Regions from separate parts of the Ornithinimicrobium sufpigmenti genome, predicted to be linked through region 1. Evidence: predicted binding sites of a transcription regulator. Region 1 holds the regulator's gene; each other region holds the start of a gene.
The links. Region 1 encodes LexA, which represses DNA repair genes until DNA is damaged. Its sites were predicted from a motif close to TCGAACANNTGTTCGA; they were not measured.

Region 1 (5,224 bases):
GACGGGGACGTCGCACTGCCCGAAGACCTCGTGACAGGTTTCCGCACCCCGCGGTGCCTCGTCTGTCATGGTGACCGGCTCAAGCCGGACGTCGTCTTCTTCGGCGGGTCGGTGCCGCGGTCGACGGTGGAGAGGGCGTTCGAGCTGCTGGGCGGTGCCCGCAGCCTGCTCGTACTGGGCTCCTCGCTGCGGGTGATGAGCGGGTACCGGTTCGTGCGCAGAGCACGCCGGGACGGCATACCCGTGCTGGTCGTGACCCGTGGCCAGACCCGGGCCGACGCGGAGACGACCGTGCACCTGGACGCGCTGCTCGACGACGTGCTGCCCAGGCTCGTGGAGGACGTCACGCGGGGTCCGTAGCCCGCCGTCGCGGCACCGGGGCCAGGCACGAGCTAGGGGGCCACCTCTACGGGTGCAGGTGCCGCTCCAAGATGCATTGACGGGCTGTCGGTGATGGAGTCATAAGTAAGCCCCGGCCGAACGGCCAGGGCACGAACTGACTCGAAGGAGGCGACACATGAACGTCAGCCAGGAGCAGATCAACGAACTCTACTCGGCCCAGGTAGTCACCCAGGATGGTGAGAAGTTGGGCGGCGTCGGCCAGGTGTACCTGGACGACCACACCGGCGAGCCGAGCTGGATCAGCGTCAAGACCGGCTGGTTCGGCACCAACGAGAGCCTGGTGCCGCTGGACGGCGCCGACCTGACGGAGGGCACCGTGCGCGTCGTTCCCACCAAGGACGTCATCAAGGACGCTCCCAACGTGGATGCCGACGCCCACCTCTCCGCGGAGGACCAGGACGCGCTCTTCCGCTACTACGAAGGCGCCGGGATCAACGTCAGCCGGTACGGCGACGACTTCGCCGGCACCACCACCGGAACGGGCACCGGGACGACCACCGGAACCACGGCCGGAATGGGCACCGGGACCGGAGGAACGGGTGACCGGGACGCAGCGGTCGGTGACGTCATGGGTCACCAGGGCGTCCACGCCGAGGGCCACACGACCAGCGGCGACGTCGGCACGGGCGTGACCGGCACGGCGGGTACCGCCGGCATGGGTACGGGAGACGCCGACCTGCACCGCGACACCGGCACCACCGACGACGGCTCGATGACCCTGCACGAGGAGCGCGTCGCCGTCGGCACCCAGCAGGTCGAGACCGGCCGGGTACGCCTTCGCAAGCACGTCGTCACCGAGCAGGAGAACGTCACCGTCCCCGTCCAGCGCGAGGAGGTCGAGATCGTCCGCGAGCCCGTCGCCCCGGGTGAGGTGGACACCGACGGCGGGCTGCACGACGAGACGGCAGAGGTGACGCTGCACGAGGAGCGTCCCGTCATCGAGAAGGACGTGGTCGCGACCGAGCGTGTCGGCCTCGACAAGGAGACCGTCACGGACGAGCAGCAGGTCGTCACCGACGTCTCGCGCGAGGAAGTCGACGTGGAGCGCGAGGGTGGCACCACCCGCGACGGCCTGGGCGGCACCGACCGCGACGGCCGCGCCGGCGGGGTCTGACCGCCCACAGCGTCCTGAGGCCGCCTCGGGCAGCCTGAGTTTCGCCCAGGAGGGGCACGACCGACCGGTCGTGCCCCTCCTGGCGTCCCCGTGGGGCAGACTGGCAGCGACGCGGCGCGGCCGCCCGACCCCCAGGAGGATCAGTGATCACCCAGGCCCAGCTCAACGCCCTCTACGACGCCGAGGTCGTCGACCAGGCCGGCGAGAAGGTCGGCCCCCTGGACCGGGTCTACCTGGACAACGCCACGGGGGACCCGGCGTGGGTCTCGGTGCGCACCGGGTGGTTCGCCGGGCGCCGGGTCTTCTGCCCCCTGGCCAATGCCGAGGTCGTCGGCACGCAGATCCGCGTCCCCTACCCGGTCGCGATGATCAAGGACGCGCCGGAGATCCCGGCGGACGAGCACCTGACCGAGGACGAGGAGGAGCAGCTGTACGACTACTACGCCGTCGACGAGGGCCCGGCACCCTCGGCCTGAGCCGGCCCCACCGGGTCGGGGTCCGCCGCGCTCGGTGCAGGGGTATGCAGGAAAGGCAGGGGTGTGCCGCGGGTATGGTGCGGCGCCGCCTCCGGAGGGGATGGAGGTCGAAGGCGGCGCCGCGGTCTGGGGGGCGCGCGGGGTTGAGAGGTCGGGCTCAGACCCGACGCAGGACCGCGGTGACCTTGCCGAGGATCGTGGCGTGGTCGCCGTCGATCGGCTCGTAGGCAGGGTTGTGCGGCATCAGCCAGGTCTTGCCGTCGCGGTGGCGGTAGGTCTTGACCGTCGCCTCGTTGTCGAGCAGTGCGGCCACGATGTCACCGTTGACGGCCGTCGGCTGGCGGCGTACGACGACCCAGTCGCCCTCGCAGATCGCGGCGTCGATCATCGAGTCGCCGACCACGTTGAGCAGGAAGAGCTCGCCGTCGCCGACAAGCTGGCGGGGGAGGGGGAAGACGTCCTCGACGGCCTCCTCGGCCAGGATCGGACCGCCGGCGGCGATGCGACCGACGAGCGGCACGTAGGAGGGGCGGGGGCGCGCGTCGCCGATGCCGGTCTCGTCGACCTCGGCCGTCGGGACGCGTCCACCGTCGGTGTCGCCGCGCCGGTAGCCCTGGCCCTCGGTGGTGGGGTTGACAACCTCGATGGCGCGGGGGCGGTGGGGGTCGCGGCGCAGGTAGCCCTTGCGTTCGAGCATCTTCAGCTGGTGCGCGACCGAACTCGGTGAGGTCAGCCCGACGGCCTCACCGATCTCGCGCAGGCTCGGTGGGTAGCCGCGGGCGTCCACCGAGTCGCGGATGACGTCGAGGACGCGCTGCTGCCGGTTGGTCAGCTTGGCCCCACCATCGCGGTCGGGCATCTCGTGGATCGTGGCCATGGGTCTCCATCCCCTCGTTCTGTCGCCACTTCCTCTGCGGGTCAGGGCCCGGGACGAAAGCCCAGGTCAGAGGGTCTGTCAGTGGCGGGTGATTCAGTTCCTGACATGCCACTAGGGTACGCGCGCCAGGACCGGATGACAAACATCTGTTCGGTCCGCGTGTCGACATCCTCGGACGGCTGTGCTAGACATAGGACAAAGTTCCATCGGACACGCGTCCGAGGGACCAGAGGAACAGGAAGGTGATCACCATGAGCACTGCCACCCTCGAGACCACCGCGGCTCTCCCGCTGGGGCTCGCGCCGGGCCGGTCGGGCCGCCGCGCAGCGCGTCCGCGCCCCGCGCACCTGCAGCTGGTGCCGACCAGCGCCCGCGGCAGTGACGCAGCCGCCGGAGAGACCGCCGCTCCCGCCTCTGCCTGGACCGTCGCCGCACCCGCCGTGAGCCGCGCCGCTGCCGCACGCCGCGCCGCCGCCGCGCCCCTGCGCATCACCCGCCGAGGCCGGCTGGCGCTGACCAGCACCGCGACGCTCGTCGTCGCTCTCGTGCTGCTGTCCCTCATGGGGGTGATCGGCCCGGCCGGCGCGAGCAGCTCGGTCGTCGTCCAGCCCGGGATGACGCTGTCGCAGATCGCCTCGCAGCAGCTCCCCGGGGTGCCGCTGAGCCAGGCGGTCACCGACATCCAGCGGGCCAACAAGCTCAGCACGACCTCGATCGCCGCCGGCCAGGAGCTGGTGATCCCCGGCCGCTGACGAGGTCAGCCGCATCGACGAGGTCAACCCTGTCCGGCTCGACGCTCTTTCCAGCGCCGCCCGGGGTCAGCCCTCGCGGTGTGGCGCCGTCCCGCCCGCGTCGCCCGCCGACTCATCGCCGGCCTGGCCACCGACGGGGTCAACGCCCTCGGCCGTGGAGTAGACGGCGTCCCACACCACGGGCAGCTGTCCGGTGGGGATGAAGTAGCCGGCGATGTGGGGGTCGAACATCAGGCCACCGATCCCTGCCTCACGGTAGGTCTCGGCCGACTCGACGACCTCGCGTGGCGGGAGTGCGATCGCGCGGAGGTCCTCCTCCGGCCCGATCATGCCGTTCTTGACGGCGAAGTCCCGTGCGCGCTCCGCCGCAGTGAAGGTGAGCACCATGAGCTGGTCCTCGATCGTGGCTGCGGCCGGTGACTCCAGGCCCTCCTCGCCCACGGCGATGAACCACCAGTGGTCCAGCGACATCGTCAGCCGCCAGAGCGCCGTCATTCCCACCTGGTCGTCCGGCCCGGTCACCTGCGCCGCGAGCCGGTCGGTCTGCGACTGCGGCAGGTCACTGCCCGCCGCAGACAGAGGTCGACCGTCGGTGGCGTCCTCGCCGGCGTCACCCCCCGTCTCGCCGGAGCCGCGGACCTCGGGACGCTGCCCCTCGTAGATCGAGTCCTCCGGCGCGGTGCCGGGTCGGTCGGCGTCCTGGAACGGCAAGGCGGTCGGATCAGTCATGCCTGATATCCGACCACACCGGCCCCGCCGCGCCAAGACGGACCGCCGGGGCGTCCGGTCAGAGGTCGCGCGGGTGCCGCTGGACGGGGACGGGTCCGGTGGGGTCCGGTGCCCCGACCGGCCAGCTGTGGGGGACGACCCCCGGCGAGACGGGCGAGGAGGAGACCCGGCGCGTCTGCTCACGGTCGGTGGGGATGCTCTGCCCCCGGTTGCCGGTGTCCGGGCCGCCGTCGCGGCGCGGCCCCTGGCCAGCCAGCGGGACCCGGACCTCTTCGGCGCCGACCTGCACCTGCTCGCCGCGGACGTGCACGGTGACGGGTCCGCCGACCTCGACCGCGAGCGAGAGCGCGTCGCGCTCGAGCGAGACCCGCAGCCGGCAGCCGTGCCAGCGCATCCGCCAGGTGAGGCAGTCCCACTCCAAGGGCAGGCGCGGGTCGAAGGTGAGGTCACCCCCGTGGTCGCGCATGCCGCCGAACCCGCCGACCAGTGCACTCCATACCCCTCCGGTGGAGGCGACGTGCACCCCGTCGGCGGTGTTGCCGTGCCGGTCGGTCAGGTCGACGAAGAGCGAGCCGTAGAAGTAGCGCAGGGCCAGGTCCTGGTAGCCGACCTCTGCGGCGACGATCGACTGCACGACCGCGGAGAGGCTGGAGTCGCCGCTGGTGATGGGGTCGTAGTAGTCGAAGTCGGCCAGCTTCTCCTCGGCGGTGAACTGGTCGCCGGCGAGGTAGAGCGCCAGGACGACGTCGGCCTGCTTGAGCACCTGGAAGCGGTAGATCACCAGCGGGTGGTAGTGCAGCAGGAGCGGACGCCGCTCGTCGGGGGTGGCGTCCAGGTCCCAGACCTCGCGCTCCAGGAAGTGGGAGTCCTGCGG
Region 2 (5,224 bases), 240 kb from region 1:
GAAGTGCGTGATGTTCGCGACGTACTGCCGGGTGTCGCCGAACAGGCCGTACTGCCGGACGCTGCCCAGACCCTGGTAGTAGCCACCGATCGCGGCGTCCCTGGAGTCCGCGGAGCGCATCAGCGCACGCATCACCACCACACCGGCGGTGACGTTGTCCTGGGGGTCGAGCAGGTTGAGCTCCCGGCCGATCAGGGAGGAGGCCCACTGGCCGGAGGTCGGGATCACCTGCATCGCCCCGATGGCGTTGGCCGGGGAGACGGCCTGCTGGTTCCAGCCGGACTCCTGGTAGGACAGCGCCAGCATGAGCTTGGGGTCGACCCCGTGCCGGTTGCTGGTCTCGACGATCATCGCCTTGAGCTCGTCCTGGCTGGGCACCGCGGTGTTGCTCAGGTAGATCCGGTTGGCCGCGGCGGCGCGGGCGGTGGCGCTGGAGTACTGGTAGTGCAGGAAGGTGCTCTGGACGTCCTCGTCGGTGAGCAGGTTGCCGACGGTGTGCTCGTCGTAGGGACGCGAGAGCGAGGACGGGATGCCGGAGCGGCTGGGCGCGCTGCTCGAGCCCGAGGAGCTGCCGGAGGAGTCCGAGCCGGACGTGCCGGAGGCCCCGGGCAGGCTCAGCCGCTGGCCCGGGTAGATCAGCCGCGTGTCGTCGAGGTCGTTGGCCCTGGCCAGCGCGTTGACCGTGGTGCCGTGCCGGGCGGCGATCCCGTACAGGGTGTCGCCGGCGCGCACCGTCACAGTGCTGGAGGAGGCCTTGGGCGAGGCCGAGGAGCTCGAGGAGCTGCCGCTTGAGCTGGAGGAGCTGCCGGAGCTCGAGGAGCTGCTGCCCGCGCCGGGCAGGGTGAGGACCTGGCCCGGGTAGATCAGCCGGCTGTTGCTGATGTTGTTGGCGGAGACCAGCTTGGCCACGGTGGTGCCGTGGCGGGCGGCCAGGTGGGACAGGGTGTCGCCCGCGCGGACGGTGACCGTGCTGCCGGAGGAGCGGCTGCTGGAGCTGTCGGAGCCGCCCGAGGACTGGCCCGGGGCCGGGGCGGAGACGGCGCCGGGGATGCGCAGGGTGTCGCCGGGCAGGATCCACCGGCCCCCGTCGGAAAGGGAGTTGGCCCGCACGATCGCCTGGGCGCTGACCTCGTACCTCGCGGCGATGTCATAGACCGTGTCGCCCGGACGCACGGTGTGCGTTCGGGTGGCTTTCATGGCCAGGTCGAGGGAGAACGGCGCCGTTGCGTGCACCGCTGTCGGCGGGACGTAGGCGTGCGTCGGTAGATCCGTGGGCGGCAGTGCGGCAAAGAGGGGACTCACGTTGACTCCGGGACAGGTGCGACGTTAGGGGCATGCGGGCTCAGCGATGAGCCCGTTTCTGCTGGGACAGCAGGGACAGTACAGCCCAGAGAGCGGGAGCGCTACCTTCGCGGCGTGTCGGTTCATGTGATTGACTAGAAGATGTGGTAAGTGACAGCGATGTAATTCCCGGCTGGTTGACCGTCCCCGACATCATGGAGCGGACCGGCGCGAGCCTGCCCACGGTCAAGCGGTGGTTGCACGAGCGCGAGCTGGTCGGCAGGCGGCGGGGTGAGAACCGGGCCCTCATGGTCCCCAGCACCTTCGTGACCGAGGAGGGTCCGCTGCCCGCCCTGCGGGGCACGATCACCGTGCTGGCCGACGGCGGGCTGGCGGACGAGGAGATCATCGAGTGGCTGCACGCCCCCGACGACACCCTCGCCGGTGGCAGCGCGATCGCCTCCCTGCACGCCGGGGCCAAGACCGAGGTGCGTCGCCGCGCGCAGGAGCACGCCTTCTAGGCGCTGGGCTCAGGTCGCGCGGTCGGTGCAGATCGCGACCAGCTCGGTCAGCGCGTGCCGACCCTCCTCGGTGAGTTCCGAGGCGGCCGCGAGCGCCGCCAGGGCGTCCTGCGCCGCGTCGCTGATCATCTGCTCGGTGCGGCCCACCGCGCCGGAGTCCACCAGGACCTGGCGGCAGGCCGCGACCGTCTCGTCGTCGAGGTCCGGATCGCCCAGGCTGGCGGCGATCAGCTCGGCACCGGAGGCGTCCGCGTGCTCCAGCGCGTGCGCGATGAGCACGGTGTGCTTGCCCTCACGCAGGTCGTCACCGGCAGGCTTGCCGGTCTCGCTCGGGTCGCCGAAGACGCCCAGGATGTCGTCGCGCAGCTGGAAGGCCTCTCCCAGCCGGTCGCCGTACGTGGCCAGGGCGTCGAGGGCCTGCGTCGAGGCACCGGCCGCGCGGGCCCCGATGAGGAGCGGCTGCTGCACGGAGTAGCGGGCACTCTTGTGGCGGATCACCGTGCGGCAGGCCTCGATCCGCTGGGAGTAGTCCAGGTCCGCCCACCCGCGGGCGCCTTCGAGGACGTCGAGGAACTGCCCACCCATGAGCTGGGTGCGCATCCGGTCCAGCTCGGGGCGGGCCCGCTCCAGGGCGGCGGCCGGCAGGCCGCTGGTGGCGAAGACCTCGTCGGTCCAGTTCAGGCACAGGTCGCCGGCGAGGATGGCGCCGGCGAGGCCGAACCGGTCGGGGTCACCGTTCCAGCCCTGCTCCCGGTGGAGGGCGGCGAAGACGCGGTGTGCCGTGGGGCGTCCGCGCCGCAGGTCGCTGTTGTCCATGACGTCGTCATGGAGGAGGGCGGCGGCTTGGAAGATCTCCATCGCGCTCGAGGCGCGCACGGCAGCCTCGTCGGCCTCGTCGCTGTCGCGCTCGCCGCCCAGGGCACGCCAGCCCCAGTAGAGGAAGGCCGCACGCAGCCGTTTGCCCCCGGAGAGCAGGTGCGCGATGACGTCCACGAGCGGGTCCATCGGTTCGCCGAGCTCGGCCAGAACCCCGCGCTGGTGCTCGAGGTGGCGGTCGAGAGCCTGCTGCACGCGGCGGTGCAGGTCGACGCCGTCCAGCGGGTGGGCACACGGCACGGGGGCTCGGCCTCCTGGTTCGGTGACGGGGGAGCGCTGCTGCGCCCGAGGCTGAGCCTAGCCGGAGCCAGATCTGAGCCGGTCGCGAGCCGGTCGACCCGGGCCATCCCCTCCGGCTGGCCCGGGTCACCTCCATCCTGACCTCCGGCCCAGGGGTGCTGCGGCTGTCCACAGGTCTGTCGGACCGGGTTGACAGAGTGCCGGGCACAGGTCGTACATTTGTCTTATCGAACATGTATTCGAAATAAGTGGCGGGTCGACGTGGAGGAGGAGCCCATGAGCAGGCGGTACGAGGAGCAGGTCGAGGTCCGGCTGGGGGCCGCGGCCGAGCACGGCGTGCGGGTGGAGGGCGCGCTGCTCAGGCCTTGGACGGAGGGGGAGGCAGAGGGGGAGGCAGAGCGCGAGACGGAGGCAGGCGCGCAGGCAGAGGCGTGGACGGGGGCGCCGACGCAGGCGGGGACCCAGACGGTGCCCACGGTCTTCCTGTGGCGCGGCCGGGTGCACCTGGTCCGGGCGGTGCTGGGGCAGTGGTCCCAGCGGGTGCCGTGGTGGCGGGCTGAGGACCCCGGCGGGGAAGGTCTGGAGCGCCGGGTGTGGCGGGTGGAGGCGGGGGCCGGACGGTCGATGGGCACCGGTGTCTACGACCTGGTGCAGGACGACCGGTGGTGGCTGTCCCGGGTGAGCGACTGAGAGCAGAGCGCGATGCAGAGCAGATGCAGACCAGGACCGGCGGCGGACAGGCCGCGCCAGCGAGGAGGGACGGACACGATGACGATCACGCAGAGCACACTTCCCGGACCGGGGATGACGGCAGGCACGGTGCTGGACCTGCTGGACCGGGCCCGGGCCGGGCTGCTGGCGGCCTGCCACAGCAGCACGGCCGGTGAGCGCTACACCCAGGCGCACCTGGCGGCGCTACGGGCGGGAGCGGCGCTGGTCGCCTCCCGGACCGCCCCCAGCCGTCGGTCCCGGCCGCGCAGCGTGTGGGAGATGCTGCCCACCGTCGCTCCCGAGCTGACCGAGTGGGCGGTGCTGTTCGCCGACTCCGGGCGGCGCAGGCTGGCCCTGGAGCGGGGCGTGGACTGTGTCACCGCCCGTGACGCCGACGACCTGGTCCGCTCGGGCGAGCGTTTCCTGGAGCTGGTGCGGGCCTGCCTGCACCTGCCCTGCGAGCTGCCGCTGCCCACCGAGCTGGCACCGCTTGGGCGGGGATGAGCATGGCGGGCGACTTCGTCCACCTGCACGTCGCCTCCAGCGCCTCGATGCGCTACGGCGCGTCCCACCCCGCCGAGCTCGTGGCCAGGGCCGTCGAGCTGGGCCAACCCGCCCTGGCGCTGACCGACCGCGACGGTCTCTACGGCGCCGTGCGGTTCGTGCGCTCCTGCCAGGACGCCGGGATCCTGCCGGTGCTGGGCGTCGACCTGGCCCTGGGCAGCTCGGTGCTCGCGACCGGCGACCCGTCAGGGTCGTCAGGGTCGTCAGGGTCGTCCCCGGCCCTGGTCACCGGGCTGCGGGAGAACCGCGACCCGAGGCCTCCGTCCCGGACCCCGGTCAAGGGCGGGGCCCTGGTCGACGACCTGCAGCCACGGGTGGTCGTGCTCGCCCGCGGGCAGCGTGGCGGTGTGGGGCCAGGGATGGGGTGGGCCCGGCTCTGCCGGCTGGTGACGCACACCCACCTGGCGGGGGAGCGGGCGGTGCCGCGGACCTCTCCCGAGCTGCTGACCCGGGCGGCAGCCCCCGTCGACGGGGTCGCCCCGGTCGTGGTGCTGCTGGGCCCGGACTCCGACGTGGGGCGGGCGCTGCTGGCCCGCCGCCGGGGGCAGGCCAGGCTGCTGCTGCAGGCCTGGGTCGACCGGCTCCCTCCGGACGCGGTGCGGGTCGAGGTCGTCTGCCACGGCGGCCCAGAAGGGACCCCCGCCAGCCTCAGCCATGCCACCGCGCTGTGGGCCCTGGCCCGGGAGATCGGGGTGCCGGCGGTCCTCACCGCCGCGGTCCGGCACGCCGTCCCGGAGCAGGCCCGGGTGGTCGACGTGCTCGACGCGGCCCGGCGGATGGTCGCCCTCGACGAGCGGCACCTGGACCGGGTCAGCACGGCCGGTCACCTAGGCGGGACCGGCACCATGGTCGGGCTGGCCCGGCAGCTGGAGCGGGCCTCCGGTGGCGGTGCCCGGGCCGCCGACCTGCTGCGCGCCACCCTGGACCTCGCCGCCGCCTGCCACCAGGACGCCCGCTCGGACCTGGGTCTGGGCTCGGTCCACCTGCCGGAGCCCGAGGTGCTGGGGGTCAGCGGCATCGGGCAGGCGCAC
Region 3 (5,224 bases), 270 kb from region 1:
CAGGCGGCCCCGCGCCGGATCCACGGCTTGCTCACGCCTTCGCGCACCGGGGTCAGCTGCACCGACGTGGTCTCCCCGTCGGTCCCTCCCGACCCCGGTGCCAACGAGACCTCGAGGCCCAGCCGCGACAGGGCCGGCTGCGGCGGCGTGGAGGGGGCCCGGCGCCCGGCGGTCTCGACCAACGGCCGGAGCACGCTTTCCCAGCTCTGGGGCGCGTGGTCGACCCGAAGCCGGGTGCGGGTGGCGACGATGGTGGCCACCGCGTGCTTGCACATCACCCGCACCGGGCAGCTGCACGCGCTGGACCACTGGCCGTCCCCGAGATGGTGCACGACGGTCTGGTACACCGAGCGCTCGGTCCCAGCCACCGTGGCCAGCAGCTGCTGGCCGCCTGAGGCAGCCACCAGCGTGCGGACGCGGCCGTGCTCGGCATACGTGAGCGCCCTGGCGACCGCCAGCACGCCGACCTCCCGCTCGAGATCGGCGTCGGTCAGGTCGAGCACCCACGTGGCCCGAGTCAGGTCTGCCGCTGCCATGGACGGACTGTATGCGGCGCGTCCGACAAGCCCTCCCGCCCGTCCACAGCCTCCGCGCCCATGCGGCTCGGCCCGGGTTCTAGAACGGGGCGATCCCCTCGTGGTTGGCCAGGCTCCAGGCCTTGCGCAGCTCTCGCAGCTCCTCGCCGGTCACCGGCTCCCCGGTGCGGCCGTCGATGCGAGTGATGCGGCTATGGGGGGCCGAGCCACCGCTGGCGACCCGGCGCAGGTGCCGACAGCAAGGCTCGCCGCAGGCGCTGGCGGATCCCGTGGCAGCCACCGAAGCCTCGGAGGCCGGCACCGACGCCTTAGTGGCGGCCGACGCCTCGGAGACCGGGGCCGACCCATCAGCGGTGGCACCAGCTGGCGGACCGCTCGTGGCGCGGGCCGCGTGCACCTCCGCCAGGGCCTCTGCGGACGGCCCAGCGACCCGACGGCCTGTGTGCCCGTCCCGGTGAGTCAGCCCGATGAAGCCCCAGCCCTCGAATCGGGAGATGTCAGGGTCCAGGTCGTCGTCGCCGACGTTCAGCCGCTCCCCCAGGTCCCGGTGGGTCAGGGCGAGGTAGACCTGTCGGTCCAGCTCCGTCGCCTGGTCCTCGACCGGGGCGGACCGGACGGCGTCGAGGGCGTCCACCACGAGGGTGACGTAGCGGCGGTAGTCCCAGGCCCGGGTCCGGTAGATCCGCCCCAGCAGCGTGGTCCATTCCACGTCGCGGTTCGCCGACAGGTCCGCGTCCCAGTCCTTGGCCGTCTTGGCCTCGTGGTGCCCGGTGTGCGCCAGCTGCGCGTTGGTCTCCTTCGTCAGACCACCCGGGGTGCCGTACTCCACGACGTGGTCGACCTGGCACGAGCTCCCGGTGTGGTCACAGGCCGGTGCTCGACACGTCACGTCCGCAGCCAGGATCTGTGCGCGCATCGCGGCATCCGGCCGGTACGTGGTGATCGAGCGCTCGACGCACCGTCCGTCCGCCGGGTCCACCAGCAACCGGGACAGCGTCGTCCCCGGCGCCAGCGCCAGGGCGCGCACACCGGCCGGGGACACGAACATCGAGAAGCTGCCCAGCACCTCTCCCACCCACAGCCTGCGCACCACGCCGATGGCCGGACCGTCGGAGTCCCCAGCAGGACCGCGACCCGAGGCACAGTCCACCCCTGGACCGTGGCGCGCAGGGGCGCCAGCCGGGGCGTGCTGACCGGTGCGCACGCCGGGCAGGCAGGCAGGACACCCCGGGCGACCGGTGTGCGCGGGCTCAGAGGCTGCAGGCGCAGTGGCCGCAGGCGCGTTGGGTGCAGGTGCCGTGGTCGCAGGCTCGTCGGCTACCGGCTCGTCGGTCGCACGTCCGGCGGGGTGGGGATGCGGTCGGGGCGCCGTCCGGCCGATGGTCGGCAGCGTCTCGGCCGCCGCGGGGTCGTGCAGCCCCATCAGGGGCACGATCACCTGCAGCACCGCCGGCGGCAGTCCCGACAGCGCCTGGACCAGCTGGGGACTCCATCCGGCCCGCGTCAGGTCCTCCGGCGTCCGAGCCGCCCCTTCATCGTCATCCTCAGCGTCCTTCTCCACGTCAGGCTGGTCGGCGAAGCCGACCGTGGCGTGGGCGAGCAGGGTGCGACCGAAGTCAGACTCCAGCTGGTCCAGCGTCCGCTGGTCGCCCGCTCCCCGGGCCGCCCGGGCCGCCTTGGTGAGCCGGTCCTTGATCGCCGCCACCCAGAACGCCGACGTGATCAGCGTCAGGGACCCGGTCCCGTCCTCGTCCACGCTGGCCAGCACCCGGCGGCCGGCGAACGCCGCCTCGCGACGAGCACGGGCCACCCGGGCCGCCTCCGGGTCGGCGTCGTCAGCCTGGGTGACCTTGGTGACCTCCCGGGTCAGGGCGGCGTAGAAGGCCCTGTGCTGCCACGGGCCGCTCTGCACTCTCCCGTCCGGCGCCAGCCGCTCCGGCACGCACGTCGTCGGGTCGTCGGCGCACATGATCGTGGCGATGTGCGCGGCGTCCGCCGCGTCCAACCCCTCGCAGGCCCGCCAGAGGGAGCGTGCCAGCCGCCACGGCAGCTGGCCCCGCGCCATCTGTCCCACTACCGGCGCTCCGAACGCGATCGGCGCACAGGCCAGCGCGACCAGGTGGGCGCACTCCCCCGGGCTCCAGCCGATCGCCGGTGCCAGCTCCTGCCGCACCCGTGACTTCGCCCGGGCCCGCCACCGCTCCCGGGCCGTCCTGGACAGCTCGGTCGGGTCGCTCACGTCCCGCTGCGCCAGCAGCGCTGCCCCCACCGCCGTCACCTGCTCGCTCGCGGCCACCACCATCGCGGCCTCCAACCGGGCCGAGCACGCGGCCAACGCCTCGACCGCTCCCAGGGCCACATCGCCCTGGTGCAGCTGCTCCTCCATCGACCCCGGTGCCGCGTCATCCCGCGAACGCGTCCCCCTCTGGTCAGCAGCACGGGCGGAGCCACTGGTCGACCCGAGCTCCAGATCACGCACCCGTCGGCCCTGGCTCAACGCCCCCAGCACCATCGCGGCATCGCCGAGCAGGACAGCAGCCTGCTCGTCCAGCCCCACGGCCAGCAGGGCCTCTACCAGCTCTCCCCGCCGGTCCTGGCTGCCCTCCGGTGGGCCGGAATCCCGCACCGCTTTCCCCGGTGCGTGGAGCCTGCCCCGGCCCGCCCCGCTCGATCCATCGCCCCGTCTCCTCTTCACCCCACGCACCCCCTCACAGATGCTCTCGCGGCCACCCCCGCCCGATCCCCACCGACGGGTCCTGCCGATAGCACCATCATACACCTGATCGATGACACGCCCAGGATCATCCACACGTGTGTACGAAGGCGTGTCGCGCCGGCATCCTCCCTGCGAGGACTCACGGCGGAGCGCCGCCGGTCAGGCCGACGCGTGCTGCGGGATCCCAGGACTGACCTCGACCCGCCCGCGGGCGGGGTCCAGCAGGACAGTCGCCAGCGTCGCCGTCCGGTCCTCAGGAGCCTGAGCCGGGTCCGGCAGCCGCGCCACGCAGTTCAGCTCCGGCGCCGAGCACAGCAGCGGCAGCAGATCTCCGGCCCCTTGCGGAGCCGGGGCGGAGGCGACGCCCTCCTCCAGGTGAGCCAGCCGTTCCTGCGTGGTGGACGCCGGGTCGGTGAGCATCGCCCCGTCCTGCAGCTCGGGCGCCAGGAAGTGGTTGGTGTGCACCAGCCAGCCGGCGCGCTGCAGCAGCCCGGTCCGCCCCGCCGCGACCTCCACCATCACCACCTCCTCGGCGCCGACCACGGTCAGCAGCGACGAGGACGACATGGGCGCGGACCGGACCATCTCCACCGCCTCGCCCACGGTCGTGGCCTCCGCCAGCACCCGGGCCAGCACGGCGTGCACCGGCACGCCGCCTGGACGGTCGTCGCGGTGGCGCAGGATGTTGAGATGCACGCCGACCCCAGCGGCGTTCAGCCCGATCTTGCCCGGCATGCCGAACTCGGTGAACCCACGATGGGCGTGCTCACCCCCCAGGGGCACGACCTCCTGCCGGTGCCAGGAGGTGGCGAACGCGGCATACCAGTCCCAGGTCTGGGCCGAGACGCAGCCGCCCGGCTGCTGGTAGGTCACCGTGGAGCACTCCGAGGGTGGGTCGGGGACCAGGGTGAGGATCTCGGTCCGCGCCAGGGTCGTGCCCAGGTCGACCAGCGGCAGCCCCGCGCCCTCCGCGATCCCGACCGCCTCCTCGTGCAACCCGGGATGCCAGGCCCGCAGGGCGTCCAGGCAGGCCACGGCCGCCGCACGGTGGTCCTCCGCACCGATCCCCTTGCGGGCGAACAACCGGGCATACCCGTCAGCCGTCTCCCGGATCCGCCCGGCGAGCATCCGCCCGCGCGCGAGCCCACGCTCCCGGTGGCTGGAGCCCTCGATGCGCACCGTCCGCACGTCGACCCGGTGCGGCTCCAGCAGCCCGGACCCGGCGGTCATACGTTGCGGCGGTACTGCCCGCCCACCTCGAAGAAGGCCTCGGTGATCTGCCCCAGCGAGCACACCCGCGCGGCGTCCATCAGCTCGGCGAAGACGTTGTCCCCGGCCAGGGCGGCCTCCTTGAGCCGCACCAGTGCCTCCGCAGCCTCCTCGGTATGCCGTTCCTGGAAGTCCTGCACCCGCTCCAGCTGGGACTGCTTCTCGGTCTCGGTGGCCCGGGCCAGCTCGACCTTGACCTCCTCCCGCTCCGACTCCGGCCGAAGGAAGGTGTTGACGCCGATGATCGGCAGACTCCCGTCGTGCTTGCGGTGCTCGTAGAGCATGGACTCGTCCTGGATCCGGCCGCGCTGGTAGCCGGTCTCCATCGCGCCCAGCACGCCGCCGCGCTCGCTGATCCGGTCGAACTCGGCCAGCACGGCCTCCTCGACCAGGTCGGTGAGCTGGTCGATGATGAACGACCCCTGGTTGGGGTTCTCGTTCATCGCCAGACCCCACTCCCGGTTGATGATCAGCTGGATCGCCAGCGCGCGGCGCACCGACTCCGTCGACGGGGTGGTGATCGCCTCGTCGTAGGCGTTGGTGTGCAGGCTGTTGGCGTTGTCGTAGATCGCGATGAGCGCCTGCAGCGTGGTGCGGATGTCGTTGAAGTCCATCTCCTGGGCGTGCAGGGAGCGGCCCGAGGTCTGCACGTGGTACTTCAGCTTCTGGCTGCGCTCGTTCGCGCCGTACTTCTCCTTCATCG

Region 2: a site for LexA is predicted at 3,146-3,161, ahead of ESZ52_RS19445 (DUF6504 family protein). Genes of this name have one in related genera too.
Region 3: a site for LexA is predicted at 3,308-3,323, ahead of ESZ52_RS06785 (HNH endonuclease signature motif containing protein). Genes of this name have one in related genera too.

The regions. Positions count from the first base shown of each region.
Region 1 covers NZ_CP036403.1:1,204,612-1,209,835, forward strand. The annotation lists gene ESZ52_RS05590 (Sir2 family NAD-dependent protein deacetylase) at 1-360, shown strand, start outside; gene ESZ52_RS05595 (DUF2382 domain-containing protein) at 518-1,516, shown strand; gene ESZ52_RS05600 (PRC-barrel domain-containing protein) at 1,660-1,992, shown strand; gene lexA (transcriptional repressor LexA) at 2,150-2,869, opposite strand; gene ESZ52_RS05610 (LysM peptidoglycan-binding domain-containing protein) at 3,121-3,621, shown strand; gene ESZ52_RS05615 (hypothetical protein) at 3,688-4,350, opposite strand; gene ESZ52_RS05620 (glycoside hydrolase family 65 protein) at 4,409-5,224, opposite strand, start outside.
Region 2 covers NZ_CP036403.1:1,447,295-1,452,518, forward strand. The annotation lists gene ESZ52_RS06655 (LysM peptidoglycan-binding domain-containing protein) at 1-1,302, opposite strand, end outside; gene ESZ52_RS06660 (Rv2175c family DNA-binding protein) at 1,479-1,802, shown strand; gene ESZ52_RS06665 (polyprenyl synthetase family protein) at 1,812-2,918, opposite strand; gene ESZ52_RS19445 (DUF6504 family protein) at 3,195-3,608, shown strand; gene ESZ52_RS19210 (SAV_6107 family HEPN domain-containing protein) at 3,687-4,133, shown strand; gene ESZ52_RS06680 (DNA polymerase III subunit alpha) at 4,136-5,224, shown strand, end outside.
Region 3 covers NZ_CP036403.1:1,477,129-1,482,352, reverse strand. The annotation lists gene ESZ52_RS06790 (DEAD/DEAH box helicase) at 1-536, opposite strand, end outside; gene ESZ52_RS06785 (HNH endonuclease signature motif containing protein) at 616-3,162, opposite strand; gene ESZ52_RS06780 (C45 family autoproteolytic acyltransferase/hydrolase) at 3,412-4,482, opposite strand; gene icmF (fused isobutyryl-CoA mutase/GTPase IcmF) at 4,479-5,224, opposite strand, start outside.